Regions from separate parts of the Lysobacter sp. GQ73 genome, predicted to be linked through region 2. Evidence: predicted binding sites of a transcription regulator. Region 2 holds the regulator's gene; each other region holds the start of a gene.
What was found. Region 2 encodes HrcA, which represses chaperone genes, less so after heat shock. Its sites were predicted from a motif close to TTNGCACTCNNNNNNNNNGAGTGCNAA; they were not measured.

Region 1 (9,542 bases), on a different contig from region 2:
ATCCGACAGCGTAATGGCGCTGGCTGTACGCAGAGACAAGGCGAAACCGATGGACGGAGCGCGAGCGCCTACCAGCGGCGCATCGGCGGCCATCGCGCAACGCACGACGGCGGCTTTGCGCCGCCGTTTTGGCCGAGACACGAGCCTGGCGATGGCCAGGCACGAACATCTTCGTTGTCGTCGAAACGCGCCCGCGCGGCCACGATTGGTGACAAACGTCATGCCGGCGCGCCGCGCGGCGCTGCGCTCAGAGCGTCGCCCACAGCCGGCGCGCTTCGTGCGCGATCACTTCCGGAAACTCTTCCGGATAGAAGAGCTTCGCGCCTTCGATGAAACGGATGCCGCGCGAGTTCGGGAACAGGCGGTCGAGGTAACGCGGGCTGGCCGGCGAGAAAATCGTATCGCCGGTGCCCCACACGATCCGCACCGGCTGGATGCAGCGCTTGAGCGCCGCCTCGATGCCGGCGAGCGGGTTCGGGTCCAGGCCCATCGCGTAGGCGTCGGTGAGGCGGGTGCGCTGCGGCGTGCTGACCAGCGGGGCGAAGTAGGTCTCGATCGCCTCGTCGGTCGGATGATCGCGATAGGTGAAGCACTGTACGCCGATGCCTTTTTCCGAACGGGCGAAGTCGTGGTCGGCCAGTTGCGGCGGAAACGTGTCGAGGGCGAAGCGGCCGCGGCGCGCGGCTTCGATCACCGGCACCACCGCGGCCGGCGGGCTGTCGTTCTCGACGTCGCAGTTGGTCAGCAGCATGCTGCGCACGCGCTGCGGGTACTCGACCAGGAACATCTGCGCGATCGCGCCGCCGCTGTCGTTGGCGATCAGGTCGACGCTGTCGATGCCGAGCCGGTCGAGCAGGGTCGCGAGCATGTCGACCTGCGCATCCGGCGCCACGCTCTGGCCCTCGGCGACGCGCGTATAGCCCAGGCCCATGAAGTCGGCGGCGATGCAGCGGCGGTACGGCGCCAGATGGGCCATCGCGCCGCGCCACTGGAAACTGTTGAGCGGGAAGCCGTGCAGGAATAGAGCCACCGGCCCCTGGCCGCGTTCGACGTAGGCGATCTCGCCGAACGACGTCGCCAGGTAGCGGCGCGCGGCATGGAAAGCGGCGGCGTTCCAGGGGACGGCATCGGCACTGGCCGCGGTCGCGCCGGACAGGCCGGTGGCGCAGGCGCCGAGCAGGCCGACGCTGGCCGCGCCGACGCCGAGGTGGAGGAAGGTTCTGCGATTCATGTCGTCTCCAGGGGCCCGAGGGCGTTTCGATGGGAGGCGATGATTGGCGCGCGCGGTCATGCCGGCAATGACGCCGCAGGTGTAATCTTCATGACCTCGCAGGTCATGGTTTTGCGGGTGGCCGGCTCCTATCATGGCCGCATGAGCGCTGCCCTCGCACCGAATCCGAAAACCCGCCCGCGCGATCAGGGCGTCGGCGCGTTGCTGCGCGAATGGCGTGGGGTCAGGCGCTGGAGCCAGCTGGACCTGGCCCTGGATGCGGGCGTATCGGCGCGGCATCTGAGCTACGTCGAGACCGGAAAGTCGCAGCCGAGCCGCGAGATGATCGTCAAGCTCGCCGACGCGCTCGACATGCCGCTGCGCGAACGCAACGCGCTGTTGGTGGCGGCCGGCTTCGCGCCGAAGTATCCCGAGACCTCGCTGGCGACACCCGAGTTCGCTCAGATCCGGCGCGCGATCGAATTCATCCTCAAGCAGCAGGAGCCGTATCCGGCGTTCCTGTTGAACCGGCATTGGGACGTGCTGATGGCCAACGAGGCCGCGGTGCGCACCAATGCCTTCGTCATGCGCGGCCGCCCCAACCGCCACGCCAACATGATCCGGCAGATCTTCGACCCCGAAGACCTGCGCCCGGCGGTCGCCAACTGGGAAGAAGTGGCCGGCGAACTGATCCGCCATCTGCACACCGCGGTCGCGGCGACACCGGGCGACGGTGTGGCGCGCGCCTTGCTCGACGAGGCCATGGCCTATCCCGGTGTGCCGAGCCATTGGCGCCGGCGCCAGTTCGATGCGGCGCCGTCGCCGTTGCTGACCACGATCCTGCGCCGCGACCGGTACGAGCTGCGTTTCTTCTCGACCATCACCACCTTCGGCACCCCGCGCGACGTCACCATCGACGAGTTGCACGTGGAGTGCTGTTTCCCGATGGACGAGGCCACCGCGCAGCTCTGCCGCGCTTTGCAGGACGGCTCGCTCGCGGCCTGAGCGAGCCGGACGCCGGGTCTCGAGCGCCCGGCGCCGGCGGGACGAATCCGATAATGCAACCAAATGGTTGCGTTTCGATTCGGGCGGGGCTAGCCTTCGGTTCGGAGGTAACCGCCATGACCGCATCCACCGACCGTATCGAAAGACAGATCCTGCTCAAGGCGCCGCGTTCGCGGGTCTGGCAGGCCCTCGCCGACGCCGAGTCCTTCGGCCAATGGTTCGGCGTCCGCTTCGAGGGCCAACGCTTCGTGCCCGGGCAGACCACCCAGGGCTACATCACCTATCCGGGCTACGAGCACTTGCTGATGCAGGTCGAGGTCCAGCGCGTCGAGCCCGAGCGCCTGCTGTCCTTCCATTGGCATCCCTATGCGGTCGACCCCGAGGTCGATTATTCGCAGGAAGCCCCGACCCTGGTCGAGTTCACCCTCGAAGAGGCCGACGGCGGCACCTTGCTGCGGGTGGTCGAGTCCGGTTTCGACCGCGTGCCGGCCTCGCGCCGCGACGAAGCCTTCCGCATGAACAGCGGCGGCTGGGACGAGCAGATGAAGAACATCGAGCGCTATGTTGGCTAAGCCGGGAGCTTCGGCCCGGCACGCCTCGAAAGGGCCGGCACCGCGAAAACCGGCCCTGCTCAAACCGGTCGTGTCCAAGCCGTCCCTGTCCAAGCCGGTCGTGTCCAAACCGTCTCTATTCAGGTCGGCGCGGGTGTTCGCCGCGCTCAGCGACGAGACTCGCCTGCGTCTCGTCGTGGCCCTGTGCGCCGGCGGGGCGATGTCGATCGCGCAGCTCACCGGCGGCACCGACATCAGCCGCCAGGCGGTGACCAAGCACCTGCAGGTGCTGGCCGGAGCGGGCCTGGTGCGCGACCTCAAGGCCGGGCGCGAACGCCTGTGGGAGTTCGAGCCCGCGCAACTGGACGAAGCGCGGCGCTCGCTCGATGCGATCGCGCAGCAATGGGACCAGGCGCTGCTGCGGCTCAAGGCCTTCGTCGAAGACTGAAGCCGCCGCTCATCGTTCCGCCAGGTCGTGCAGCGGCAGCCGGTGTTCGCGGCAGTACTGCGCGTACTCGGCGCGCTGGGTCTCGGCGCTGGCGCGCAGCCGCACCGCACCGCCGGGGCCGAGGAATTCGACCGTGCCCATCACCACGACCAGGGCGATCATCGGTTCGTCGCCGACGATCTTCCACCAATCGGTATTGCCCGGCGGTTCGTAGACGTAGTCGCCCGGTCCGATCAGTTCGCCGCTGCACAGCAGGCGGCTGCCGCTGAGGTTGTAGGCGTGGATCTCGCCGGTGTGGCGGTGCAGCGGCATGACCACGCCCGGGTCCATGCGCAGCAGTTCGACGAAACCCCGGTCGTCGGCGAGGAAGCGCAGGGGCTTGGCGGCCTTGCCCGGCGTCGAGGAGGGAATCCACGGCAGCTCGGCCGTAGTGGTGAAACGCGCGGGCAGGTAGTCGCGCAGGGCATCGAGTCCGCTGGACATGGGATTGTCTCGTAGGAAGAGGGAGGCGCGGCGCGGCTCAGCCGGCGACCGCGGCGAAATAGCGATCGAACGATGCCTCGACCGCCTCGCGGCCGCCGCCGACGATGTTGCGGCCCCAGGTGTAGCCGTAGACGTCCTCGAACGCATAGCCGGCGAGGCGTTCGCGCATCGCCCGCACGTCGCTGGGCTTCATCGGGATGTAGTTGGGATAGCTGTACATGAAGGTCACGTGTCGGCGGTCGAACACGACCTGCAGCGCGTCGCCCGGGAACAGCGCGCCGCCCGCGCGCGGGCCGTGCTTCCAGTGCAGCGCGGTGCTGCCGGGGAAGTGGCCGCCGCAACGGATCAGGGTTACCCCCTCGGAGAGTCTGTATTCGTCGCCGCGCCAGTAGCGGATGCGCTCGGACCGGCGCTGCACCCATTCGCGATCGGCTTCGTGGAGCAGGATCGGCACGCCGCCGAGCGCTTCGCTCCACTCGACCATCGAGGCGTAGAAGTGCGGATGCGAAATCGCGATCAGATCGACGCCGCCGCGCGCGCGCAGTTCGGCGACGGCCTCGTCGGTGACCAGGGCCAGGCACTCCCACAGGATGTTGCCGGCGTCGGTCTGCAGATACAGCATGCGCTGGTCGATCGCGAACGCCGGCGCCAGGCCGATGCCGAGCACCCCGGCGTCGTCTTCGAGCCGCAGGCTATGGGCTTGCGCCAGCGCTTCGTGGCTGGTCCAGGTCTGGCCCTGCCAGCCGACGTACTGGCGCTCGTCTTCGCAGATCGGGCAATGCGCCGGCAAGCCGGCATGAGCGGCGAACTGGGTGCCGCAGGTTTCGCAGATCGGCAGGGGCATGGCAGGCCTCATCCAAAGTGGTTATGCGGGCGCGGAGCGGTTCAGGCCTCGGCCTTCGCCGGGCCCTGGTTGAACAGCAGCTTTCGCGCTTCGTCCGACAGCGCCGGTGCCTTGCCGTATGGATCGTCGATGCCGGCGTAGACATGCTGGGTGGCAGGGCGCGCGGCGATGGCGTCGAACCAGCGCCGCAGGTGCGGGGTCGCGGCGAGGTCCTGGCCGAGCCCGAGATGCGGCACGACCCAGGGGTAACAGGCGATGTCGGCGATCGAGTAGTCGTCGCCGGCGAGATAGGCGCGGCCGGCGAGGCGGCGATCGAGCACGCCGTACAGACGCTGCACCTCCCGGGTGTAGCGTTCGATCGCATACGCCAGCGGCTCCGGCGCGTACACCCGGAAGTGACCGGCCTGGCCCGCCATCGGGCCGAGCCCGGCCATCTGCCAGAACAGCCACTGGGTGACTTCGAGCCGACCGCGGGCGTCGTCCGGCAGCAGCCGGCGGGTCTTCTCGGCGAGGTAGAGCAGGATCGCGCCCGACTCGAACACCGCCAGCGGCTCGCCGCCGTCGCGCGGCGCGTGGTCGAGGATCGCGGGGATCTTGTTGTTCGGCGAGATGGCCAGGAACTCGGGGCGGAACTGTTCCCCGGCCGACAGGCTGACCGGGACGATCCGGTGGGCGAGGCCGGACTCTTCCAGGAACAGCCGCAGTTTCAAGCCATTCGGGGTCGGGCTGTAGTAAAGATCGATCATTGGGAGGGCTCGTCGGGACGGTTCGTTGAGAAGGGACCGGGCGGCGCGGCGCCGCATCCGTGGAGCCAGCTTAGGAATAGACTGGTGCCCTGGATGAGCCAAAACGGTTGGATTTTATGGGGCCAGTTTTCCCGTTTCCCCTCGCCCTGCCGGAGCACGGCCAGGGCCGCCTGACCCAGGCACTGCACCAGCAACTGCGCTCGGCGATCCTCGACGGCCGCCTCCCCGCGGGCGCGCCGCTGCCGGCGACGCGTCGGGTCGCCGGCGGACTCGGCGTCGCCCGCAACACCGTGGTCGCCGCCTACGACCTGCTGATCGCCGAGGGGTATGCGCTGCCGCGCAAGGGCGCGAAGGCGGTGGTGGCCGACGTCGCCGGCCGCCGCGACCGGCGCGCGCCCGCGCATTTGCCGCAAGGACCGGAAGACCCGCGCCTGAACCCGTTGTGGCGCGCGCCGTTCCTGCATCCCTCGCCGCCGCGCGACCTGCCCGAGCGCTGCTTCCGCCTGGGCATACCCGACCATCGCCATTTCCCGCACGAGGTCTGGCGGCGTTTGTCGGCGCAGAGCCTGCGCGAATGGTCGAAGACGCGGTTCGGCTATCCGCCGTCGGAAGGCATCCCCGCCTTGCGCGAGGCGATCGCCCAGCACGTCGCGTTCGCGCGCGCGGTCGCCTGCGCGGCCGGCGACGTCATCGTCACCTCCGGCGCGCAGCAGGCCTTCGACTTGCTGGCGCGGCTGTTGGTGACGCCGGGCGAGACCCGGGTCGCGGTCGAGGAGCCGGGCTATCCGCCGTTGCGCGCGGCCTTCGCCGCCGCCGGTGCGCGGCTGGTGCCGATGCCGGTCGACGACGAGGGCCTGTGCGTCGATCGCCTGCCCGGGGATGTGCGCGTGATCAGCGTGACGCCGTCGCACCAGTCGCCGACCGGCGTGGCCTTGTCGCTGCGCCGGCGCAAGGCGCTGCTCGAATTCGCCCGCAGCCATCGCGCGGTGGTGATCGAGGACGACTACGACGGCGAGTTCCGCTTCGGCGGCCGCCCGCTCGATGCGCTGCAGACTCTGGATCGCGACGCCCTGGTGTTCTACGTCGGCACCTTTTCCAAGAGCTTGTTCCCGTCGCTGCGCAAGGGCTTCGTGGTGGCGCCGGCGTGGGCGCGCGACGCCCTGATCACGGTCAAGCACTGCGCCGATTCGCACTGCGACACGATCACCCAGTCGGTGCTCGCGGCGTTCATTCGCGATGGTCATCTCGCCCGCCACGTGCGGCGCATGCGGCCGATCTACGGCGAGCGCCGCGAGGTCCTGCTCGACGGCCTGCGGCGCGAGCTGGCGCCGTGGCTGGAGCCGATCCCGTCGGAGGCCGGCCTGCACCTGGCCGCGCGCATCCGCGACCCCGCGCTGGCGCCGGCGATCCTCGCCCGCATGCTGCGCGAGCTGCCCGGCGCGCAGTCGGTCGGCGACTATGCGATGAATGCGCTGGAGCGGCCGGCGCTGAGCTTCGGTTACGGGGTAATCGATGCCGGCGAGATCGCCCCGGCCCTGCGGCGGTTCCGCCGCTCGCTGGAAGCGCTCGGCAACGCTTAGCCGGGCGCCGGCCGGGCTCGGTCCGAGGACGCCGGGGTCGACACCGGGATGAAGCAATGCGGCTTCATCCGGCCGAAGTCGGTCCTGCGTTCGCTGCGCACGCGCGGGTTCGGGTCGAGCACCCGGCCGCCTTCGTCGCCGTGAAGGTAGACCACCCAGTGCCAGCTGTCCTCGCGGCGGTTGTAGCGGATGCCGGCGATGCCGCTGCGGTCGAGTGCATCCCAGCGGGCCAGGCGGCGTTCCGGCCCCGCGTGCAGGCCGAGCAGTTCGAGCATGCGCCGCAACTGCCCGGCGTCGCTGAAATAAGCGTTGCGCACCGTGCGGGCTCGGCCGCCGCGGCCGAGCACCCGGTCGCGCGGGCCGATGCCGAGCCGGCGCGCCAGCGCCCGCGCCTGGACATAGCCGATGCCGCCGAGCATCGCCACGCAGGCCAGGCCGCAGCCGGTGGCGTCTTGCTGGGTCTTACGCTGGATCACGGGCGGTCCGGGGAGGGCGACGCCCCACTGTAGGGCGCGCCGGCCGCCGGGGCGAGGCGGCCGGCGGGGAACCCTGGCGCGGATCCGGGGTCGAACTCCGGGTCGTCGCCGGCCCGTCTCGCGCCGATCTCGCGATCTGGGACCCCGGTCCTGATGGAATGTGCGCCCGGATCGGGCCGATAGTGGTGTTTCGTTGCGCCGGTTCAGCCGGCGGACGGTGCCGAGGTCGGTGGTTCGAACGCCCGGGCCCCGGCCCGAACCGGCCCGGCGCTCGGTCGGCTTTAATAAGTTATTAATTGCAAAGGGTATGTTGATGTCCGCGCCGCCGCTCACCGGTCCGGCGCTCCGCCGCCCGGGCCGCTCCAGGCCCGATCGCCCGTTCCAGTACCGCAACACTGTGAACTTTCTCCAGCTTTAGCAGTCATATATCGCGACTGCTAAGATGACCCCCATGACCTCTATCGCCCGATCCACTGCTCTAGTCGCCAACAACCTGCCTGTGCCCAGCGCGCTCGGTTCGCTGGACGCGTACATCGGCGCCGTGCACCAGATCCCGGTGCTCAGCGTGGAGAACGAGCAGGCGCTGGCGCGCCGCTTCCGCGACGAGGAAGACCTCGACGCGGCCCGCGAACTCGTTCACTCGCACCTGCGCTTCGTCGTCCACGTGGCCCGCGGCTACAACGGCTACGGGCTGCAGATCGGCGACCTGATCCAGGAAGGCAACATCGGCCTGATGAAGGCGGTCAAGCGTTTCGACCCCGATCAGGGCGTGCGCCTGGTTTCGTTCGCGGTCCACTGGATCCGCGCCGAGATGCACGAATTCATCCTCAAGAACTGGCGCATCGTCAAGGTCGCCACGACCAAGGCGCAGCGCAAGCTGTTCTTCAATCTGCGCAGGAGCAAGACCCGCCTGGGCTGGATGAACGCCGAGGAAGTGCGCCTGGTCGCCAAGGACCTCAACGTCTCCGAGCGCGAAGTGCTGGAAATGGAATCGCGCCTGTCCGGCCGCGACATCGGTTTCGACGCGCCGTCCGACGAAGACGACGATCATGCGCCGCCCTCGCCGGCCGCCTACCTGCGCGCGAGCGACGAAGACCCGTCGCAGTCGTACGAGCGCGAGGACGAGGAAGACAGCCAGCTCGCCCTGCTGCGCGAAGGCCTCGCCGGCCTGGATGCGCGTTCGCGCGACATCATCAAGCGTCGCTGGCTCGATGCCGAGAGCAAGATCACCTTGCAGGAACTGGCCGACGAGTACGGCGTCAGCGCCGAGCGCATCCGCCAGATCGAAGCCAATGCGCTGAAGAAGATGCGCGGCCTGTTCGCCGCCTGAGCGGCGACGGACGAGTTCGACGACGACGGCCCGGGAAACCGGGCCGTTCGTTTTTGCGGTGCGCGAACCCCGCGCGGCGTTCGCGTTCGCGCAGCGCAAGAAGCGGATATCGCCGCGCGCGGGACGGGACTACGTTGCCTGCCTGTCCTCCAGGGAATCGCGCCATGTCTCGCTATCGCATCACCGGCCTGTCGCCGGAACCTTTCGCCACCCTCGGCGCGCTCGACGACGCCAGCCTGCGCGCGCACGGCATGCGCCGCGTCGTCGCCGACTCGCCGAACGGTTACCCCTGCCGGATCAGCCTGGCCGACGCCGCGCCCGGCGACTCGGTGTTGCTGCTGACCTACGAGCATCATCCCTGCGACGGCCCGTATCGCTCCAGCGGCCCGATCTACGTGCGCGAGGGCGCCGCCACGGCCTCGTACGACGACGCGCTGCCGCCGTTCCTGCGTACCCGCAACTTGTCCTTGCGCGCCTACGACGCCGAAGGGTGGATGCGCGGCGCGCGGGCCATCGACGGGGCCGACGCCGAAGCGGTGCTGGCGGAACTGCTCGAGGATCCGGACACGACCGAAGTGCATGCCCACAACGCCCGCACCGGGTGCTTCCTGTGCCGGATCGATCGCGTCTGAGGCGAATTTGCGGCCCGCCGCAGCCGATACGAAGGGCGCCGTGAGGCGCCCTTCGTCGCAGCCGCAGCGATGCACGACGCAGCGCGCGGCGTTCTGCTTTCACGACGGCGGTGTTGCGCCGCCGGTCCGCGTCGGCTCGCCGGTGCCGAAGATGATGCGGGCGTGGCGTTGGTAGGTGAAGTACGCCCACGACCAGTTGAGCATCACGATCAGGCGGTTGCGGAAGCCGATCAGGAA
Region 2 (9,542 bases):
CGCGGACCACTTCCATCTCGAATTCCTTCCAGCCCAGCACCGACTCTTCGACCAGGATCTCGTGCACCGGCGAGAGTTCCAGGCCGCGCTTGGCGATCTCCTCGAACTCTTCCTTGTTGTAGGCGATTCCGCCGCCGGTGCCGCCGAGGGTGAAGCTCGGGCGGATGATGGTCGGGTAGCCGACGCGGGTCTGGATGTCGACGGCCTGCTCGAAGGTGCGCGCGACTTCGGCCTTCGGGCATTCCAGGCCGATCTCGCTCATGGCGATGCGGAACAGCTCGCGGTCTTCGGCCATGCGGATGGCGTCGCGCTTGGCGCCGATCAGCTCGACGTTGTACTTCTCCAGCACGCCGTTGTCGGCCAGGTCGAGCGCGCAGTTCAGCGCGGTCTGGCCGCCCATGGTCGGCAGCAGCGCGTCGGGCTTTTCCTTGGCGATGATCTTCTCGACCGTCTGCCAGTTGATCGGCTCGATGTACACGGCGTCGGCCATGTTCGGGTCGGTCATGATCGTGGCCGGATTCGAATTCACCAGCACGACGCGGTAGCCCTCGTCGCGCAGCGCCTTGCACGCCTGCGCGCCGGAGTAGTCGAATTCGCAGGCCTGTCCGATCACGATCGGGCCGGCGCCGATGATCAGGACGGTTTTGATGTCGGTACGCTTGGGCATGTTTTAACTCCGGGACTCGGGGCTCGGGACTTGGGACTCGGTCTCAAGCCTGCGAACAAGGGACTGATGAAGGCGTTGCAGCATCTGCCCCACCCGCTCACATTCTTCGATAGCGTTCGTGCGTGTCGTCTCGTCGCCGAGCGTCAGCTCGCCGGACAAGATCAACTGTGTTTGCAGCTCGGCAGAGGAACCCAGCGCCATCGACACGAATCGCGCGTAGTCCCGGGTGCTGTGCCGGGCATTGCCCTCGGCGATGTTCGATGGAATCGATACCGCCGAGCGCTGTAGCTGGGAACTCAAGCCATATCGCTCGTCGCGAGGAAAGCCGGCGGTCAGTTGATAGACCTGCTTGGCTAGCGACTTCGCCAGACGCCAGACTTCCAATTCGCGGAAGTGCGAAATGCTCATCCGGCTCCTTTCGAGTCCCGAGTCCCGAGTCCCGAGTCCCGCATCGAATCAACGAACCGATCGAACAGGGGCGACACATCGTGCGGACCCGGACTGGCTTCCGGGTGGCCCTGGAAGCTGAAGGCCGGCGCGTCGGTCAGGGCGATGCCCTGGTTGCTGCCGTCGAACAGCGAGCGATGGGTCACGCGCACATTGGCGGGCAGCGAGGCCTCGTCGACCGCGAAACCGTGGTTCTGCGAGGTGATCATCACCCGGCCGCCGTCGAGGTCCTGGACCGGGTGGTTGGCGCCGTGGTGGCCGAACTTCATCTTCAGGGTCTTCGCGCCCGAGGCCAGGCCGAGCAGCTGGTGGCCGAGGCAGATGCCGAAGGTCGGGACCTTCCTGGCGATGAATTCCTTGATCGCGGCGATCGCGTAGTCGCAGGGCTCCGGGTCGCCGGGGCCGTTGGACAGGAACACGCCGTCGGGATTGAGCGCCAGCACCTCGGCGGCCGGGGTCTGCGCCGGCACCACGGTGACGCGGCAACCGCGCTCGGCGAGCATGCGCAGGATGTTGAGCTTGACCCCGAAGTCGTAAGCGACGACATGGAAGCGCGGCTCGACCTTGACGAAGGCGTTGCGGTCCAGGTCGAGCTGGCCCTCGGTCCACTCGTAGCGCTCGCGCGTGCAGACTTCCTTGGCCAGGTCCATGCCCTTGAGGCCGGGGAACTTGCGCGCGGCTTCGATCGCCTTGGCCACGTCGATCTCCCCGGCCATCAACGTGCCGTTCTGGGCGCCGGTGTCGCGCAGCAGGCGAGTCAGCTTGCGCGTGTCGATGTCGGAGATGGCCACCACGCCGCGATCGCTGAGCCACTGCGGCAACGCGACCTGACTGCGCCAGTTGCTCGGGCGGCGCGGCACGTCGCGCACGATCAGGCCCGAGGCCCAGACCCGGCGCGCTTCGTCGTCCTGGCCGGTGCAGCCGGTGTTGCCGACGTGCGGATAGGTCAAGGTGACCAATTGGCGGGCATACGAGGGATCGGTGAGGATTTCCTGGTAGCCGGTGATCGCGGTGTTGAATACGACTTCGCCGACGCTGAGGCCGGGCGCGCCTACGGAAACGCCCTCGAACACGGTTCCGTCTTCGAGTGCGAGGATTGCGGGTTGGGTCACGGGGGTCGCCTTGGCTGCCGAAGGATCTGATCCCGTGCGCGACATCGGCAAAACCGACTTGCAGCAAAGCGCGGACGCGGTGCGGGACCGGTCCGGCGTTCGGGATTCAGGCGAGCCGGAATTCTAGCGGCGATGCGCTCCGGAAGCCAGCTAAAATTTGTCCGGATCGCGGTGGCCCGGCCTGTTCAGGCAGCGGCGGCGCGACACATTCCGCGCGGATTTGTCGTAGTTCCGCGCCGCCTACGCGCCGGCAACGCCTGAACGAAAGCTGCGTGCCCTGCCCGGCCGGCCCGGACACGCCCTTTTCGACCCGGCGAGCCGCCCCGGAACTCCCGCTGCCGGGTTCGGGGCACCGGGTCAAAAGCCGCTCAGAGGTTCGGAAACATCAGCTCGGCCAGCCCGTAGCGCCCCGGCGCCTGGTGGGCGACCCGCAGCGCGGCCTCGAGCGCGCCGCGGGCGAAGATGTCGCGATTGGTGGCGCGATGGATCAGCTCCAGGCGCTCGCCGGCGGCGGCGAACTGAACCGTATGCTCGCCGACGATGTCGCCGGCGCGCAGGCTGGCGTAATGCGGCTCCTCGCCGCGACCGATCGCCGCGGCCGCGCCCAGGTGTAGGGCGGTGCCCGAGGGCGCATCGAGCTTGCGGGTGTGGTGGGCCTCGATCACGTCGCAGTCCCAGCCCGGCAAGGCCGCGGCGGCCCGCCGGACCAGTTCGGTCAACACCGCCACGCCGAGGCTGTAGTTGGCCGCCCAGACCACGGCGATGCCGTTGGCGGCGTCGTTGATCGCGGCGTTCTGCGCCGAACTGAGCCCGGTGGTGCCGGACACCAGCGCCTTGCCGCGCGCCGCGCACAGCGCCAGCACCGGGTCGAAGCCCTGCGGCAGGCTGAAATCGATGGCGACGTCGAACTCCGGCGCCCCCGACAGCTCGGCGACGGCGAAATGCGGCACTCCGTCGATGACCCGCTGGGCCGGCTGCGAACGCGAGTACGCCGCGACCACGTTCAAGTCCGCGCGCTCGGCGGCCAGACGCAACAGGGCCTGGCCCATGCGCCCGGAAGCGCCGTGGATCAGGAGACGGACGGGGGTCTTGGTGGGCTCGCTCATGCGCGCAGGCTAGCGGCTGCGCGGGGGCGAGGACAAGCGCTGATGCATGTGGTTCACGCTGTGGCACGCGGCGCGACCGGCGCCCTACGATGGATTCGCCACCTGGCCGACGGAAACAAACACCGCGGCTGAAACCTCGAGCGATTCGTCGACGCCACGAATGCGGCCGAACGGCTGCTTCAACAAGGTCCGCGTGGATCTTCTAGGGCGCATACCTGCGAGAAGGGGCCGAAGCCCCTTTCGCAATGCATTCGAAACGCTTGGATTCAGGACGTCATGCGGTCCCAGAACCCTTTGACCCCGTCCAGAAAGGTGGAGGACCGTGGCGAGTGCTTTCGCGCCCCCTCACCCACGAACGTAGCCTCGAACTTCTCCAGCAGCTCGCGCTGCTCGGGGGTCAGGTTGACCGGCGTCTCGACCACGGCGCGACAGTACAGGTCGCCCGGCTTGCGGCTGCGCACCGACTTGACGCCCTTGTCGCGCAGGCGGAACAGCTTGCCGCTCTGGGTTTCGCCCGGAATGCGCAGCTCCACCTCGCCGCCGAGCGTCGGCACCCGGATGGTGTCGCCGAGCGCGGCCTGGGAAATGCGGATCGGCACTTCGCAATGCAGGTCGTCGCCGTCGCGCTGGAAGATCTCGTGCTCGCGCACGCGCACTTCCACGTACAGATCGCCCGGCGGCGAACCGGGCGGGCCGGCCTCGCCTTCGCCGGTCAGGCGGATGCGGTCGCCGTTGTCGACACCGGCCGGAATTTTCACCGACAAGGTCTTGGTGCGCTCGACCCGGCCCTGGCCATGGCAGTCGGCGCAGGGGTTGGCGATGCTCTGGCCGCGGCCGTTGCAATGCGGGCAGGTCTGTTGCATCGAGAAGATGCCGCGCTGGAAGCGCACCTGGCCGCGGCCGCCGCAGGTCGTGCAGGTCTCGACTTTGCCGTCGGCCGAGCCGCTGCCTTCGCAGGTGTCGCAGGCGTCCAGGGTCGGGATCTCGATCTGCTTCTCGATGCCGCCGACCGCCTCTTCCAGCGACAGCTCCATCACGTAGCCGATGTCGGCGCCGCGACGCGGCGCGCGCGCACCGCCGCCTCCGCCACCACCGAATATGTTGCCGAAGATGTCGCCGAAGATGTCGCCCATGTCGGCGTAGCCGGGACCACCGCCGCCACCGCCGCCCATGCCGTGCTCGAACGCGGCGTGGCCGTGCTGGTCGTAGGCGCGGCGCTTGTTGGCGTCGGCCAGGACCTCGTAGGCCTCCTTGCATTCCTTGAACGCGGCTTCCGCGGCCGCGTCGCCCGGATTGCGGTCCGGATGATATTTCATCGCGCAGCGGCGATAGGCCTTCTTGAGGTCGTCGTCGCCGGCGTTGCGCGCAACGCCCAGCACTTCGTAATAGTCGCGTTTGCTCATAAGGCCGGGATTCGTGATTCGAGAGTCGGGATTCGTTACCGCGAGGACTTACCGGGGCGGAAAGGACCTCGGGAACCGGCAGAGCCTGGCTCTGCCGATTCCCGAGTCCGTGTTCCGATACCGGCTTACTTCTTGTCTTCGTCCTTCACTTCGGTGAATTCCGCGTCGACCACGTCTTCGGACTTGGCCGAGCCGGCTTCGGCGGCGCCGCCGGCCTCCGGCTGCGCGGCCTGGGCCGCGGCGAACAGCGACTGCGCGGCCTCTTCCAGCGCCTTCGACTTGGCCTCGATCTGGCCCTTGTCGTCGCCCTTCATCGCCGTTTCGAGGTCGGCGATGGCCGCCTCGGCGCGGCCGATCTGGTCGCCCGGCAACTTCTCGCCGTGCTCCTTGATCGTGCTGCGGGCCATGTGGATCAGGCCGTCGGCGTGGTTGCGCGCCTGCACCAGCTCGTGGAACTTCTGGTCTTCCTCGCGGTTGGCTTCGGCGTCGGCGACCATCTTGGCGATCTCTTCCTCGGACAGGCCCGAGCCGGCCTTGATCTCGACCTTCTGCTCCTTGTTGGTCTTCTTGTCCTTGGCGCTGACGTGCAGGATGCCGTTGGCGTCGATGTCGAACGACACCTCGACCTGCGGCATGCCGCGCGGCGAGGGTTCGATGCCGGACAGGTCGAAACGGGCCAGCGACTTGTTGAAGCGGGCCTGTTCGCGCTCGCCCTGCAGCACGTGCACGGTCACCGCGGACTGGTTGTCCTCGGCCGTCGAGAAGGTCTGCGAGGCCTTGGTCGGCACCGTGGTGTTCTTCTCGATGATCTTGGTGAACACGCCGCCGAGGGTCTCGATGCCCAGCGACAGCGGGGTCACGTCGAGCAGCAGCACGTCCTTGACGTCGCCGGCCAGCACGCCGCCCTGGATCGCGGCGCCGACGGCGACCGCTTCGTCCGGGTTGACGTCCTTGCGCGGTTCCTTGCCGAAGAACTCGGCCACGGCCTGGCTGACCTTGGGCATGCGGGTCTGGCCGCCGACCAGGATCACTTCGCTGACGTCGCTGGCGCGCAGGCCGGCGTCGTTGAGGGCGATGCGGCAGGGTTCGATGGTCTTCTTGACCAGGTCCTCGACCAGCGACTCCAGCTTGGCGCGGGTCAGCTTGATGTTGAGGTGCTTCGGACCCGAAGCGTCGGCGGTCACGTACGGCAGGTTGACTTCGGTCTGCTGCGAGGACGACAGCTCGATCTTGGCGCGCTCGGCCGCATCCTTCAGGCGCTGCAGCGCCAGCGGATCCTTGCGCAGGTCGATGCCCTGGTCCTTCTGGAACTCTTCGACCAAGTAGTCGATGACGCGCTTGTCGAAGTCTTCGCCGCCGAGGAAGGTGTCGCCGTTGGTCGACAGCACTTCGACCTGCATTTCGCCGTCGACCGAAGCGATCTCGATGATCGACACGTCGAAGGTGCCGCCGCCGAGGTCGTAGACCGCGACCTTGCGGTCGCCGCCCTTCTTGTCCATGCCGTAGGCCAACGCCGCTGCGGTCGGCTCGTTGATGATGCGCTTGACTTCCAGGCCGGCGATCTTGCCGGCGTCCTTGGTCGCCTGGCGCTGGCTGTCGTTGAAGTAGGCCGGCACGGTGATGACCGCTTCGGTGACCGGCTCGCCCAGGTAGGCTTCGGCGGTCTTCTTCATCTTGCCCAGCACTTCGGCCGAGATCTGCTGCGGCGCCATCTTCTTGCCGTCCTGGGTCGCGACCCAGGCGTCGCCGTTGTCGTGCGGGACGATCGCGTACGGCACCAGGCCGAGATCCTTCTGCACTTCGGCGTCGGTCATCTTGCGGCCGATCAGGCGCTTGACCGCGTAGAAGGTGTTCTTGGGATTGGTGACCGCCTGGCGCTTGGCCGAAGCGCCGACCAGCACTTCGCCGTCCTTGGTGAACGCGACGATCGACGGCGTGGTGCGGTCGCCTTCGGAATTTTCGATGACCTTGGCCTTGCCGCCTTCCATGATCGCGACGCAGGAATTGGTGGTGCCCAGGTCGATGCCGATGATCTTGCCCATACGTAGTGCTCCCTCTCGAATGCTTGAAATAGTGGGGCGGTCCGCGCAGTGCGCCGTGCCGCCGATGTCCGTTATCTGGGGCTAGGTGCCGGGCAGTTCAAGCGCCCGTGCCCCGCCCTCGTGACGTCCGTCCCGGCCCTTCCCGGTCCGTCCGCTCGCGGCTCGCGCCGCTTTCAGCTCCGGTTCCGCGACCGCGGCCGAGCCGCCGCCGTGAGCCGTCCCGCGTCCGCTCGAGCGCTTATTCGGCGTCCTGGGCGACCACCACCAGCGCCGGCCGCAGCAGGCGCTCGTTGAGCAGCCAGCCCTTCTGGTAGACCTGGACCACATGGTTCGGCGCCACGCCCGGGGCCGGCACCATGCTCATGGCCTGGTGATGCTCGGGGTTGAACGGCTGGCCGGTCGGGTCGACCGCGATCAGGCCGTTGTCGCCGGCGACCTTGAGCAACTGGCGCAGGGTCAGTTCCATGCCCTGGCGCAGGGCGCTGCTGTCCTCGCCGGCGACGGCCAGGCCGGCCTCGAGGCTGTCGATCACCGGCAGCAGGTCGCCGAGCAGGCGCTCGTTGGCGAACTTGCGCGCCATCTCCACGTCGCGCGACACGCGCTTGCGCTGGTTGTCGAGTTCGGCGCGTTCGCGCAGCGAGTCCTCGCGCAGCTTGGTCAGCTCGGCGCGCAGCGCTTCGAGTTCGGACGCCTCGGCGCCCGGGACCTCGTCCTGGGCCGGCGGATTGAGTTCGGAATAGGGATCGTGTTGGTTCATGCTGGGTCCTGGCGGTTTTTCCGCGACAGGCCAGCAATGGGGCCGCCGCGGCGGCATTCAAGTGCCGGGATCTGCGCCGATCGGCCGCCATCGGCGGCGAGCGGCGGGTTTCGTGGCCCGGTTCGGGACGATCGCCGGCCACTCCCCTGTAGGAGCGGCGTAAGCCACGACCGCCCGAAGCGATAAACGCCGGCCCGCCCCGAAGCCGATGGCCTCCAAAAGGTTCGCCCTACCCGAGAGATGGCGGTCGCGGCCCGCGCCGCTCTTACCCCGGTTCCCGCTGACTGGGGTTGGGCGGGACGGTTGGACCGGCTTCGGAGGCGGGACCGCCCCTCGTTTCAGTCCACTTCGATGGGTCGCGGCTCGCGCCGCGCCTGCCCTGGGCCTGCGGGACGGGTCACTGCTCCTCGGCTTCAGTCCCCTTCGGTTCCCCGAACGCATCCCCGAGCGCGTCGGCGGCGGCCTGCACCACCGGGATCACCCGGTCGTAGGCCATCCGGGTCGGGCCGATCACCCCCAGCACGCCGAGCACCCGGCCGCCGGCGGTGTACGGCGCGGTCACCAGCGACACGCCTTCCAGCGGCGCCAGGCCGGTTTCCTCGCCGATGAAGATGCGCACGCCGGGGGCGCGCACGGTGCGTTCGAGCAGTTGCAGGATCTCGCGCTTGCGGGCGAAGGCCTCGAACAGCTCGCGCAGGCGATCCAGGTCGGCCAACTCCTGCACGCCCATCAGCCGGGTCTGCCCCGCCAGGACCATGTCGTCGCCATCGGGCATCAGCACCTGCTCGGCCAGTTCGACCGACTGCGCGAGCAGGCTCTGCATCTCCGACTGGGCATTGCGCAACTCGACCAGCAGGGTCGCGCGGATCTCGGCCACCGGGCGGCCGGCGAAGTGTGCGTTCAGATAGTTCGCGACCCGCTCCAGCTCGCCGGCGTCGTAGGCCCGCCGAGTCTGGATGATCCGGTTCTGCACGTCCTGGTCGGCGAACACCAGGATCGCCAGCACCCGCTGGGCGTCGAGCGGCACGAAGTCGATGCGCCGGAACGCGAACTGCTCGCGCTTGGGCACGCTGACCACGCCGACGAAATGAGTCATCGCCGACAACAGCTCCGAAGCGCTGCCGAGCAGGGCCTGGGTGCCCGAGCCCGACGGCAGCTCGCTGCGCAGCCGCGCGACCTCGCCCTCCGGCAGCGGCCGCACCTGCAGCAGCGAGTCGACGAACAAACGATAGCCCTGCACGGTCGGGATGCGCCCGGCCGAGGCGTGCGGCGCGCTGAGCAGGCCGACGTCTTCCAGGTCGGCCAGGATGTTGCGGATCGTCGCCGCGCTGACGTCGAGCCCGGCGTGCTTGGCCAGGGTCTGCGATCCGACCGGTTCGCCGCTGTGGATGTAACGGCCGATCAGCGTGCGCAGCAGTTGCCGCGCGCGCGGGTCGAGGCTCGGGTCGGGCGGTCGGCGATTCATGCTGTGGATATAGGCGCGGACGCGGGCCGGCGCAAGCGCCTTCGTCGGATTCGGCGATCGCCGCCCGGATCCGTCGCCGCGCCCGCGCTCCCCTCGTCGGCATCGGTAAGAATGCTCGTGCACACTGGCTGCGGCGCGCACCGCCGCCGATCTCACCCTGTGATCCGCGTCCGCCCTACCCTCCGGCCCGCTTGCCGCCCATTCCCAGTCTCTCGCCGCCAAGGCACAATCGCCGCCGCATGCTCGCTCACCTCTCGCTCAAGCAATTCGCCGTCGTCAGCGCCGCCGAACTCAGCTTCGGTCCCGGCCTCACCGTGATCTCCGGCGAAACCGGCGCCGGCAAGTCGCTGCTGGTCGACGCCCTGGGGCTGCTGTCCGGCTTGCGCGCCGACAGCGGCGTGGTTCGCCATGGCGCCGACCGCGCCGAACTGGTCGCCGACTTCACCCTCGACGATGCGCCGCTGGCCGCGGCCTGGCTGCGCGACAACGAACTCGACGAGACCGGCGACGGCGAGGCGCAGGTCTGCCAGATCCGCCGGGTGA
Region 3 (9,542 bases), on a different contig from region 2:
GCGCGCCGATGACCCCGGTCTGCGGCCTCGACTTCGACGCCTATGCCAAGGAACTCAAGAGCATGGGCTTCCAGGACAGCGCCTCGTACGGCGAACACGGCCGCGTCGATCACTGGAATTTCCAGCGCCCCGCGCTATCGCTGCAGGTCTTCGTCGAGGGCGAGTCCAACGATTCGCCGGACAAGATCGGCCATCGCTGCGTCAAGACCATCACCATCGAATAAGGCTGGGAAGCCATCATGCCGACCCCGACCAGTACCGAGCTGCAGAAGCTGCTCGACGAATTCGCCAAGCAACCCGGCGTCTCCGCCGAGGTCGCCGCGAACCTGAAGACCACCATCGCCAACTCGCCCACCCTGGCGGCGCAGGTCGACGACGCCATCGCCAAGGGCCACCTGAAATCGTTCAAGCCGCTGACCGATGCGCATGCCGGCGGCGCCTACAACGGCAAAGAGCAAGCCATGCTGTTGCCGATCAACGGCCTGACCAAGCCGCCGGCGGGCAGCTACGACGCCGGCAACATGACCTTCGTGCTCGGCCATGAAGTGCAGCACGGCTTTTACCGCAACGACCGCGACACCGCGCTGAAGACCTTCGCCACCGAAGCCACCGCGCTGGCCAAGACCGTCGGCGACAAACACGACTACACCGCGACCATCGGCAAGGTCATCCAGGCCGACCGCGACAACGAAGCCAAGGCCCACATCGCCGGCTGGAACGCCCTGGTCGGCAGCGTGCGCGAGGCCAAGCCGACCGCGACCCTCGCCGACGTCTACAACGCCTCGCCCGGCCGCGCCGGCGACTTCATGACCCGCGGCGGCAGCGCGCCCAACTTCACCTATGCGCTGAAGGCCGACCTGACCGTCGATGCGAACCTGTCGATGGCGATGAGCGCCGACAACGTCAAGGCGATGGGCAAGTACTACTTCGACATGCCGCCGGCGCAGGCGCGGCTGGGGCACAACGGCAATTCGGACTACGCCAACTACTACGGCGCCGGCTACATCGGCTACGTCAGCCAGCTCGAACACGCCCACGGCAAGACCGCGGCCGGCGGCAAGCCCGAGCTGCACGTCAACCTGACCCAGCTCAAGCTCAACGAAAGCATCATGGAGCAGAACGGCATCGACCTCGGCGCCAATTCCGCCAACCGTCAGCCCTATTTCGACACCAGCAGCACGCCGCCCCGGGCCGGGCACTTCGACCACACCAAGTCGACCCACACCCACGTCAACATCAACGCCTCGCCGCTGGACCTGCTCAACGAGTTGCGCGGCGACCCGCATGCGCACGGCGGCAAGGTCGACCCGCGCCACGCCGAGCACCCCGACCACGCGCTGTTCCGCGGTATCCTCGACAAGGTCAACGGCGAGTACCGCAAGCACGGCGGCCAACTGTCCGAACGCGACGCCGACCGCATCGCCGCCGGCCTGACCCTGGAAAGCAAACGCAACCAGTTGACCCCGGATCACGTCGTGCTGAGCGTCGACCCCACTACCAAGGAAGTCGGCAAGACCGCGTTCCTGGTCCACGGCGACCTCGCCAGCCCCACCCATACCCGGGTAGGGGTGGCCACCGACCGCACCGCACCGACGGAAGAATCGTTCCGTCAGCTTGAGGCCCTGAACCAGGCACAGGCGCCGGCCCAGCAGGCCGCGCAGGCACCGCAGCAGACCGCATCGCGGACGGCACCCGCACTGTAAGAGCCGCTGCACCGCGGCGGTCCACCGAGACACCTTCCAGTGCCGATCAGGCACTTCACCGAAGTGCCACCAGGAACCCAAGCATGGATCGCAGTTCCCAGACCTCGGCTGCGAATGCACGGCGCTGCCCGCTGCGAGCGCAACCGCTCGCGCTCGCCTGCCTGCTCGCCGCTGCACCCCCGACCCTCGCCGCGCAGGACGGCGCGCCGCGCGAGCTCGACCAACCGGTGATGGCGCGCATGCTGCGCTCGGCCGACGCCAAGACGCCATCGATGCTGTTGACCCAAAGCGGCCCGCAACCGCTGGACACTCACGAAGCGATCCTCGACCTGCGCGTCGTCTACACCGTGTCGGATATCTGGAACCCCCAGCACAACCGCTTCGACAAGGTGAAGTTGCGTTCGTACCAGAGCCCCGGCACCAATCCCAAGGTGCCGTTCGTGGCGCCGACCATCGTCACTTCGCCCGGCGAAACCGTGCGCGTGCGCCTCGACAACGCCCTGCCGCCGGAACAGTGCGGTTCCTCGGGCATCAACGTTCCGCACTGCTTCAATTCGACCAACCTGCACTCGCACGGCCTGTGGGTCAGCCCGACCGGCAACAGCGACAACGTGCTGCTGACCCTGCGTCCCGGGGTGAAGTTCGAGTACGAATACAACCTGCCCGCCGATCATCCGGCCGGCACCTACTGGTACCACCCGCACCTGCACGGCTCGACCGCGCTGCAAGTCTCCAGCGGCATGGCCGGCGCGCTGCTGGTGCGCGGCAACCGCCTGCCTTCGGCCGACCGCAACGGCGACCTGGACACCTTGTTGCGCGACCCGGGCGGCACGCCCTACCCCGACCGCGTGCTGTTGTTCCAGCAAGTCGCCTATGCCTGCCGCGGCGCGCCGACGCCCACCGATCCGCTCGGCAAGATCAAGACCGACCCCGTCACCGGCGCCTGGGTCTGCGATCCCGGCGACGTTGGCGGCCTGGAGGCCTACGATCAGTTCGGTTTCACCGCCGACGGCAAGAACCTGTGGAACGTCTCCGGCCGCTACACCAGCATCAACGGCGAAGTGCTGCCGACCTTCTTTGGCCTGACCGCCGGCCGCGCCGAACGCTGGCGCCTGCTGCACGCCGGGGTGCGCAACACCATCAACCTGCAACTGCGCGCGGTACGCGCGGGCGCCGCCAGCATCGAGGGTCTGTCCGGACCGGCGCTCGACGGCTGGGTGACCCGGAACTGCACCGGCCCGTTGCTGCCGCAGTTCGAGGTCGCCGCCGACGGCCTGAGCCACGCCCAGGCGATCGAGAAAGGCGAAAACATCCTGCAACCCGGCTACCGCAGCGATGCTCTGGTGGTGTTCCCGCAGGGCGGCCAGTACTGCGTGATAGACGGCGCCGCACCGCCCGGCGGCAGCATCACCAACGCCGCCGAAGACCGCCAATTGCTCGGGCTGGTCAACGTCGCCGCCGGCAGTGGCCCCCCGGTCAACGACATCCGCGCTTATCTGACCCAGAACCTGATCGCCTCGGCGAAGTACCTGATGCCGGCGTACATCCGCGCCAAGGTCGTCGCCGACCTCAGCGACCGCCTGCGCTTGAATGCATTCGTGCCGCACAAGGACATCCCGAAGAGCGAACTCACCGGCTCTCAGGACCTGACCTTCGACATCGACACCAAGGCGGTGCCGATGGTGTACAAGGTCGACGGCAAACCCTACGACCCGAACGGCGCGCGCGACCTGGTGCTCGGCGGCGTCGAGGAATGGACGCTCACCTCCAGGCTCGGCGGCCATCCCTTCCACATCCACGTCAATCCGTTCCAGGTGGTCAGCATCCTCAACGACAAGGGCGTCGAGGTCAGCATCGCCGGCGAGCCCGGCGACTCGCAGTACGCCAACACCCAGGGCACCTGGAAGGACACCTTGTTCGTCAAGCAGAACTACAAGGTGTTCGTGCGTACCCGTTACGAACGCTACATCGGCGAGTACGTCCTGCACTGCCACATCCTCGACCACGAGGACCAGGGCATGATGCAGAACGTGCGCGTGCTGGTGCCCGACGGCAAGGGCGGCGGGATCGGCAACGCCCACCATTGAGGCGACGACCGGAGCGCGGCACGAGGCGGATCGCGTCGTGCCGCGATGTCGCCATACCTTGTAGGAGCGGCGTGAGCCGCGACCGCGAATCTACGACAACGGCGTAGGCTGGTTTCGCGCGGGTGGGTTCAGGGCTTCGGGTTGCCAGGTGGTATCGATCGCTTCGGTTGGAGCGGCGCAAGCCGCGACCGCGCAATTGCGGCAACGACGCGGGTGTGGTTTCGCGTGAAGGGTTCCGGGTTTCGGGAAGCCAGGTGGTATTGATCGCTTCGGTTGGTCGCGGCTCACGCCGCTCCTACAGGGGGAAGGCGCCGCGGGCTAACCCAAGATCCAGGCTGGCCGTGCCTCAACGCTGCGTGCGCCTGGCGTACTCGGCCATGTCGATGCGCAGGATCCGGCGCAGCTCGAGGATCGCCTGCGGGGTCTCCTGCACGCTGTGGCCGGACGGGATCACCTTCTCCGACAGCGCGCCGTCGAGGTGGGCGCTGCGGTACGGCACCGCGCCGTCGCTGGACTGCAGCAGCGGCAGCTTGGGATCGCGCTGGCCGACGATGGTGTGGTACGGCAGGCCCGGTTCGATCGGCAGGTTTTCGGTGCTGCGCATGAACAACGAGTTCGGGCTCAGGTCGTCCGGGCCGGTCGGCGGGCGGCCCTTGCGGAAACCGATCTTCTGCAATTCGTCCTGGTTCACTTCGTTGCGCTGGGCGAGCTCGGCGGTTTCGCGCAGCACGTCGAACGGCAGCCGGATCAGCTTGCGTACCATCCGCAGGGGCCAGCCGTCGGTGACCACTGCGCCGCGGTGCGGCGAGGCCATGAACACCGCGCGTTCGAACTGCGGCATCGCCTTGAACACGGTCAGCTCGCGCACCAGCGGCTCCTTGCGCAGGCGCTGCGCCGCGGCCGGATCGAAGGCCTGCAGGGTCGCGTCGAGGACGCGCTCGCCGCTGTCGCTGACCAGCAGGCGCGAGATCACCCCGCCCATGCTGTGCCCGACCAGCACCGCGTCGCGGCCGGCGACGTCGTCGCCTTCGGGGTCGTAGTGAGCGAAGGTCTGGGTCAGGGCCGCGTCGATCGCGGCGCGATTGGCCAGGATGCTCAGGTTGGTCGGATAGAACACCTGCCACAGTTGGTAATGCTTGCGCAGGGTTTCGTCGCCGAGCAGTTCGTTGGCGAGGTTGACCCAGGCCTCCGGGCTGCTGGCCAGGCCGTGCACCAGCACGATCACCCGCTTGTCGGGGTCGTAAGGCTGGTTGAGGTAGATGCGCGGCTTGAACGCGCGCGCCTGCTTCGGCCGCAGCAGGCTCGACAGGCTCAGCCTCGCCAGTTCCGAACGCGCCAGCCAGATACCGTAGGCGGCCGAGTAGTTGGCCGCCAGCGGCACCTTGCGCCCGGCGATGGTCTCGCTGTCGATGCGATAGGGGTTGTAGACGTCCATGCGCGCGACGCGGCTGGCGAGCACCGCGTCGAGCCCGCCGTCGCCGTCGAAGCGCAGGGTCGCGGTCACCGGCAGGTAGCGGGTGTCGCGGTAGGGCGTGTCGGCGGCATCGGGGTCGCTGCGCGAACGGCGCGGAAACACCGCGACCAGGGCGGTGCCGAACCCGTCGCGGCGATAGACCGCGCGCAGGTTGTCGAAGCCCAGGGTGTCGGACGCGAGCAAGGCCTCGGGTTGCTGGGTCAGCTCGGTGGCTTCGTAACCGTGCAGGGCGATGCTCAGCTCGAGCCCGCCGACCTGCAGCGGGGTGGCGCCGATCTGGCCGCGGCTGGCCTCGAAGGCGGCCTGGGCGACGACGTCGAGAGCGCGGTTGTAGAAACGCAGCACGCGCTCCTGGCGGGCCTCGAACACCCGTTGCTCGGGCGTGCGCGGGCTCAGGAACAGATAGGCATAGGCATAGCGCGCGGTCTCGATCGCCGCGCGCGTGCGCAGGTCGGCGTCGACGTCGGGCCCGGCCTGTGGGTTCGGCTCGGCGCGTTGCGACGGCCCGGCAGTCCTCGACGGCTGGGCGCGCTTGGCCGGGCCAGCGCTCTCGGCGGCCTGGGCCACGGTCGCGGGCGCGGTGTTCATGCGCAGCAGCTGCAACTCCGCCGCGGTCGCCAGCCAGTCCTCGACCGGCGCCAGCGGCCGCAGTTGGGCGATGCAGGGCTCGGGCTCGCGCGCGCACTGATCGGGGTCCAGGCCGGCCGAGCCCAGCGCGGTCGCCGCGGCGGTGCTCAGGCGCCCGCTGCTGAGCGCGTCGAGGTTGCGCTCCACCGCGACCTCGCCGAAGGCGCGTTCCTTGACCTTGACCACGGCGCAGCCGCTGCCGAACGACAGGGCCAGGCTGGTCACGAGCAGGGCGATCGGGCGCAGGGACATGCAGGTTCCAGGGCGGGGCGGGGCTGGCCGGCATTGTCGAGCGCGGCCGGTCGCGAGTAAACGCATTCCGCTCGCCGCCGCTGCCGCAGGCCCGGCGGGCAAAGAAAAACCCCGCCTCGCGGCGGGGTTTTCCGTGTTGCGTCAGCGCGGAGGCTCGAATCAGAAATCCATGCCGCCCATGCCGCCCATGCCGCCGCCGCCCGGCATCGCCGGCTCGTCCTTCTTCGGCAGCTCGGCGACCATCGCTTCGGTCGTGATCATCAGACCGGCGATCGACGCGGCGTTCTGCAGCGCGGTGCGGGTGACCTTGGTCGGGTCCAGGATGCCGAACTCGAGCATGTCGCCGTATTCGCCGTTGGCGGCGTTGTAACCGAACGCGCCCTTGCCTTCCTGGACCTTGTTCAGGATGACCGACGGCTCTTCGCCGGCGTTGGTGACGATTTCGCGCAGCGGAGCTTCCATCGCGCGCAGGGCGATCTGGATGCCGTGGTTCTGGTCTTCGTTGGCGCCCTTGAGGCCCGAGATCGCGGCCTTGGCGCGCAGCAGCGCGACGCCGCCGCCCGGGACGATGCCTTCTTCCACGGCAGCGCGGGTGGCGTGCAGCGCGTCTTCGACGCGAGCCTTCTTTTCCTTCATCTCGATCTCGGTCGATGCGCCGACCTTGATCACCGCCACGCCGCCGGCCAGCTTGGCCACGCGCTCCTGCAGCTTCTCGCGGTCGTAGTCCGAAGAGGTCTCTTCGATCTGCGCCTTGATCTGCTTGATGCGGGACTGGATCGAATCGCCGTCGCCGGCGCCGTCGATGATGGTGGTGTTCTCCTTGGAGACCTGCACCTTCTTCGCGCGGCCCAGATCCTTGATCGTGGCCTTCTCGAGCTGCAGGCCGACTTCCTCGGAGATCACGGTGCCGCCGGTCAGCACGGCCATGTCTTCGAGCATCGCCTTGCGACGGTCGCCGAAGCCCGGAGCCTTGACGGCGCAGACCTTGACGATGCCGCGGATGGTGTTGACCACCAGGGTCGCCAGCGCTTCGCCTTCGACTTCCTCGGCGACGATCAGCAACGGCTTACCGGCCTTGGCGACGCCTTCCAGCACCGGCAGCAGGTCGCGGACGTTGGAAATCTTCTTGTCGTACAGCAGCACGAACGGGTCGTCGAGCTCTGCCGACATCGACTGCTGGTTGTTGATGAAGTACGGCGACAGGTAGCCGCGGTCGAACTGCATGCCCTCGACGACGTCGAGTTCGTTCTCCAGGCCCGAGCCGTCTTCGACGGTGATCACGCCTTCCTTGCCGACCTTGTCCATCGCCTGGGCGATCAGGTCGCCGATGTCGGCGTCGGAGTTGGCGGAGATCGCGCCGACCTGGGCGATTTCCTTGCTGGTCGAGGACGGCTTGGAGAGCTTCTTGAGCTCGGCCACGGCCTCGATCACGGCCTTGTCGATGCCGCGCTTGAGGTCCATCGGGTTCATGCCGGCCGCAACGGCCTTCATGCCCTCGCGGATCAGCGCCTGGGCCAGCACGGTCGCGGTGGTGGTGCCGTCGCCGGCGTTGTCGGAGGTCTTGGAAGCGACTTCCTTGACCATCTGCGCGCCCATGTTCTCGAACTTGTCGGCCAGTTCGATCTCCTTGGCGACGGACACGCCGTCCTTGGTGATCGTCGGCGCACCGAAGCTCTTCTCGAGCACGACGTTGCGGCCCTTCGGACCGAGGGTGGCCTTCACGGCGTTGGCGAGCACGTTGACGCCGCGCACCATCTTGGCGCGCGCATCCTCACCGAAACGAATTTCTTTAGCGGACATGGTTGGAACTCCGGGAATGGGAAATAGGGAATAGGGAATCGAAAGAGCGCATTACGGAGTCGGGACGGGACCCGGGAGGCAGCGCAAGCGCGTGCCGATTCCCGATTCCCCAATTCCAGACTCCCGCCCGATCAGCCGACGATCGCGAGGACGTCGTCTTCCTTGAGGATCTTGTACTCGACGCCGTCCTGCTTGTAGGAGCTGCCCGAGTACTGGCCGTAGATGACCTTGTCGCCGACCTTGAGCTTCGGCGCGCGCACGCTGCCGTTGTCCAGGGCCTTGCCTTCGCCGATGGCGACGACTTCGCCCTTGGTCGACTTTTCCTTGGCGGCGTCGGGGATGATGATTCCGCCGGCCGAGATTTCGTCGGCTTCGATCGGCTTGACCACAACGCGGTCGTAAAGCGGCTTGAGATTCATGGCAACCCTCTGTAAGTGCTTGAATGGGTGGAGAAAGAAGGGGAATTTTAGCAGTCGCCCCCGGAGAGTGCCAACGCCGGGGACAAAAGCGCCCGGACGAACCGGGACTGCACGCTAGATGAGGCGGTACCGGAAGCCTTTCAAGGGGGGGGCGATGAAATCTTCTCTTCTCCCGGTGACCGGCCGGGTACCGAAGACCCACCCGGGCGCCGGCCGGGGCACCCGCGGTCCGCTCAGGTCCCGAGCCGTGCCAGGTAGGCGGTCGGGCTGGCGCCGAGGCTGCGCCGGAACATGGCGATGAAGGCGCTGACGCTGTCGTAGCCCAGGTCCAGGGCGATCGCGGTGACCGCGTCGCCGGCAGCGAGGCGCTCCATGGCCCGCATCAGCCGCGCGCGCTGGCGCCACTGCAGCAGGCTGTGACCGGTCTGCGCGGCGAAGCGCCGGCTCAGGCTGCGCTCGGACAAATGCGCGAACGCGGCCCAGTCGGCCAGGCCGCGCGGGTCGGCCGGGTTTTCGATCAGGGCCTGGGCGAGTCGCAGCAAGCGCGGGTCGCTCGGCATCGGCAGGCCGATCGGCGGCTGCACCGGGTCCGCGCTCAGACCGGCAGCAAGCGCGCCCGACGCGATCTCGTCGAGCAACACCTGCAGCAGCCGGACCTGGGCCGGGCCCAGCGGCGCGTCGCCCGGCCATTGCGCCGCCCGCGCGACCGCCTCGCGCAGCAGGCCGGACACCCGCAGGGCGCAGGCCCGGGCCGGCAGCGCCGCACAGGCGGGCTCGGCGACGTAGACGCTCCAGCCGGAGAACGCCGCGCCGTGCGAGCGCAACGAATGCTCGGCCTGCGGCGGCACCCAGACTGCATCCGTCGCCGGCACCAGCCAGCGCCCCTGCGCGGTGCCGACGGTCAACAGCCCCCGGTGTGCGCCGAACAATTGCCCGCGCGCATGCCGGTGCGCGGCGGTATCGCGTACGCCGGCGTGAGTCGTGGTCGCCGCGATCGCCACCGGCCCGTCGGCGGAATCGGCGCGCAGCGCGGCGAGCAGAGGATCGGACATTGGCCGGAACCCGCTATCGAATGGCCGGGGCAACGTAGCAGAGGCTCGCCACCGAACCCAGCATGAGCGCCTCCTCCATCACCGAGCACCGCCATGCGAGCCGAAGACCTGTTGCCCGACCACCTCGA

Region 1: the regulator HrcA is predicted to act here: its motif matches at 7,758-7,784, upstream of rpoH (RNA polymerase sigma factor RpoH).
Region 3: the regulator HrcA is predicted to act here: its motif matches at 8,410-8,436, upstream of AC6CH2_RS22065 (co-chaperone GroES).

Annotation. Positions count from the first base shown of each region.
Region 1 covers NZ_JCAXEE010000002.1:738,445-747,986, reverse strand. The annotation lists gene AC6CH2_RS08090 (hypothetical protein) at 1-222, opposite strand, end outside; gene AC6CH2_RS08085 (alpha/beta fold hydrolase) at 248-1,231, opposite strand; gene AC6CH2_RS08080 (helix-turn-helix domain-containing protein) at 1,373-2,215, shown strand; gene AC6CH2_RS08075 (SRPBCC family protein) at 2,332-2,787, shown strand; gene AC6CH2_RS08070 (ArsR/SmtB family transcription factor) at 2,858-3,214, shown strand; gene AC6CH2_RS08065 (cupin domain-containing protein) at 3,224-3,697, opposite strand; gene AC6CH2_RS08060 (MBL fold metallo-hydrolase) at 3,735-4,541, opposite strand; gene AC6CH2_RS08055 (glutathione binding-like protein) at 4,583-5,287, opposite strand; gene pdxR (MocR-like pyridoxine biosynthesis transcription factor PdxR) at 5,404-6,867, shown strand; gene AC6CH2_RS08045 (hypothetical protein) at 6,864-7,343, opposite strand; gene rpoH (RNA polymerase sigma factor RpoH) at 7,795-8,673, shown strand; gene AC6CH2_RS08035 (DUF1203 domain-containing protein) at 8,838-9,305, shown strand; gene AC6CH2_RS08030 (NAD(P)/FAD-dependent oxidoreductase) at 9,405-9,542, opposite strand, start outside.
Region 2 covers NZ_JCAXEE010000001.1:413,721-423,262, reverse strand. The annotation lists gene carB (carbamoyl-phosphate synthase large subunit) at 1-667, opposite strand, end outside; gene AC6CH2_RS01765 (four helix bundle protein) at 671-1,075, opposite strand; gene carA (glutamine-hydrolyzing carbamoyl-phosphate synthase small subunit) at 1,072-2,226, opposite strand; gene dapB (4-hydroxy-tetrahydrodipicolinate reductase) at 2,595-3,332, opposite strand; gene dnaJ (molecular chaperone DnaJ) at 3,599-4,735, opposite strand; gene dnaK (molecular chaperone DnaK) at 4,861-6,777, opposite strand; gene grpE (nucleotide exchange factor GrpE) at 7,016-7,534, opposite strand; gene hrcA (heat-inducible transcriptional repressor HrcA) at 7,932-8,999, opposite strand; gene recN (DNA repair protein RecN) at 9,239-9,542, shown strand, end outside.
Region 3 covers NZ_JCAXEE010000011.1:88,742-98,283, forward strand. The annotation lists gene AC6CH2_RS22040 (hypothetical protein) at 1-224, shown strand, start outside; gene AC6CH2_RS22045 (XVIPCD domain-containing protein) at 240-1,703, shown strand; gene AC6CH2_RS22050 (multicopper oxidase family protein) at 1,787-3,790, shown strand; gene AC6CH2_RS22055 (esterase/lipase family protein) at 4,137-6,143, opposite strand; gene groL (chaperonin GroEL) at 6,303-7,943, opposite strand; gene AC6CH2_RS22065 (co-chaperone GroES) at 8,075-8,362, opposite strand; gene AC6CH2_RS22070 (AraC family transcriptional regulator) at 8,596-9,414, opposite strand; gene AC6CH2_RS22075 (hypothetical protein) at 9,508-9,542, shown strand, end outside.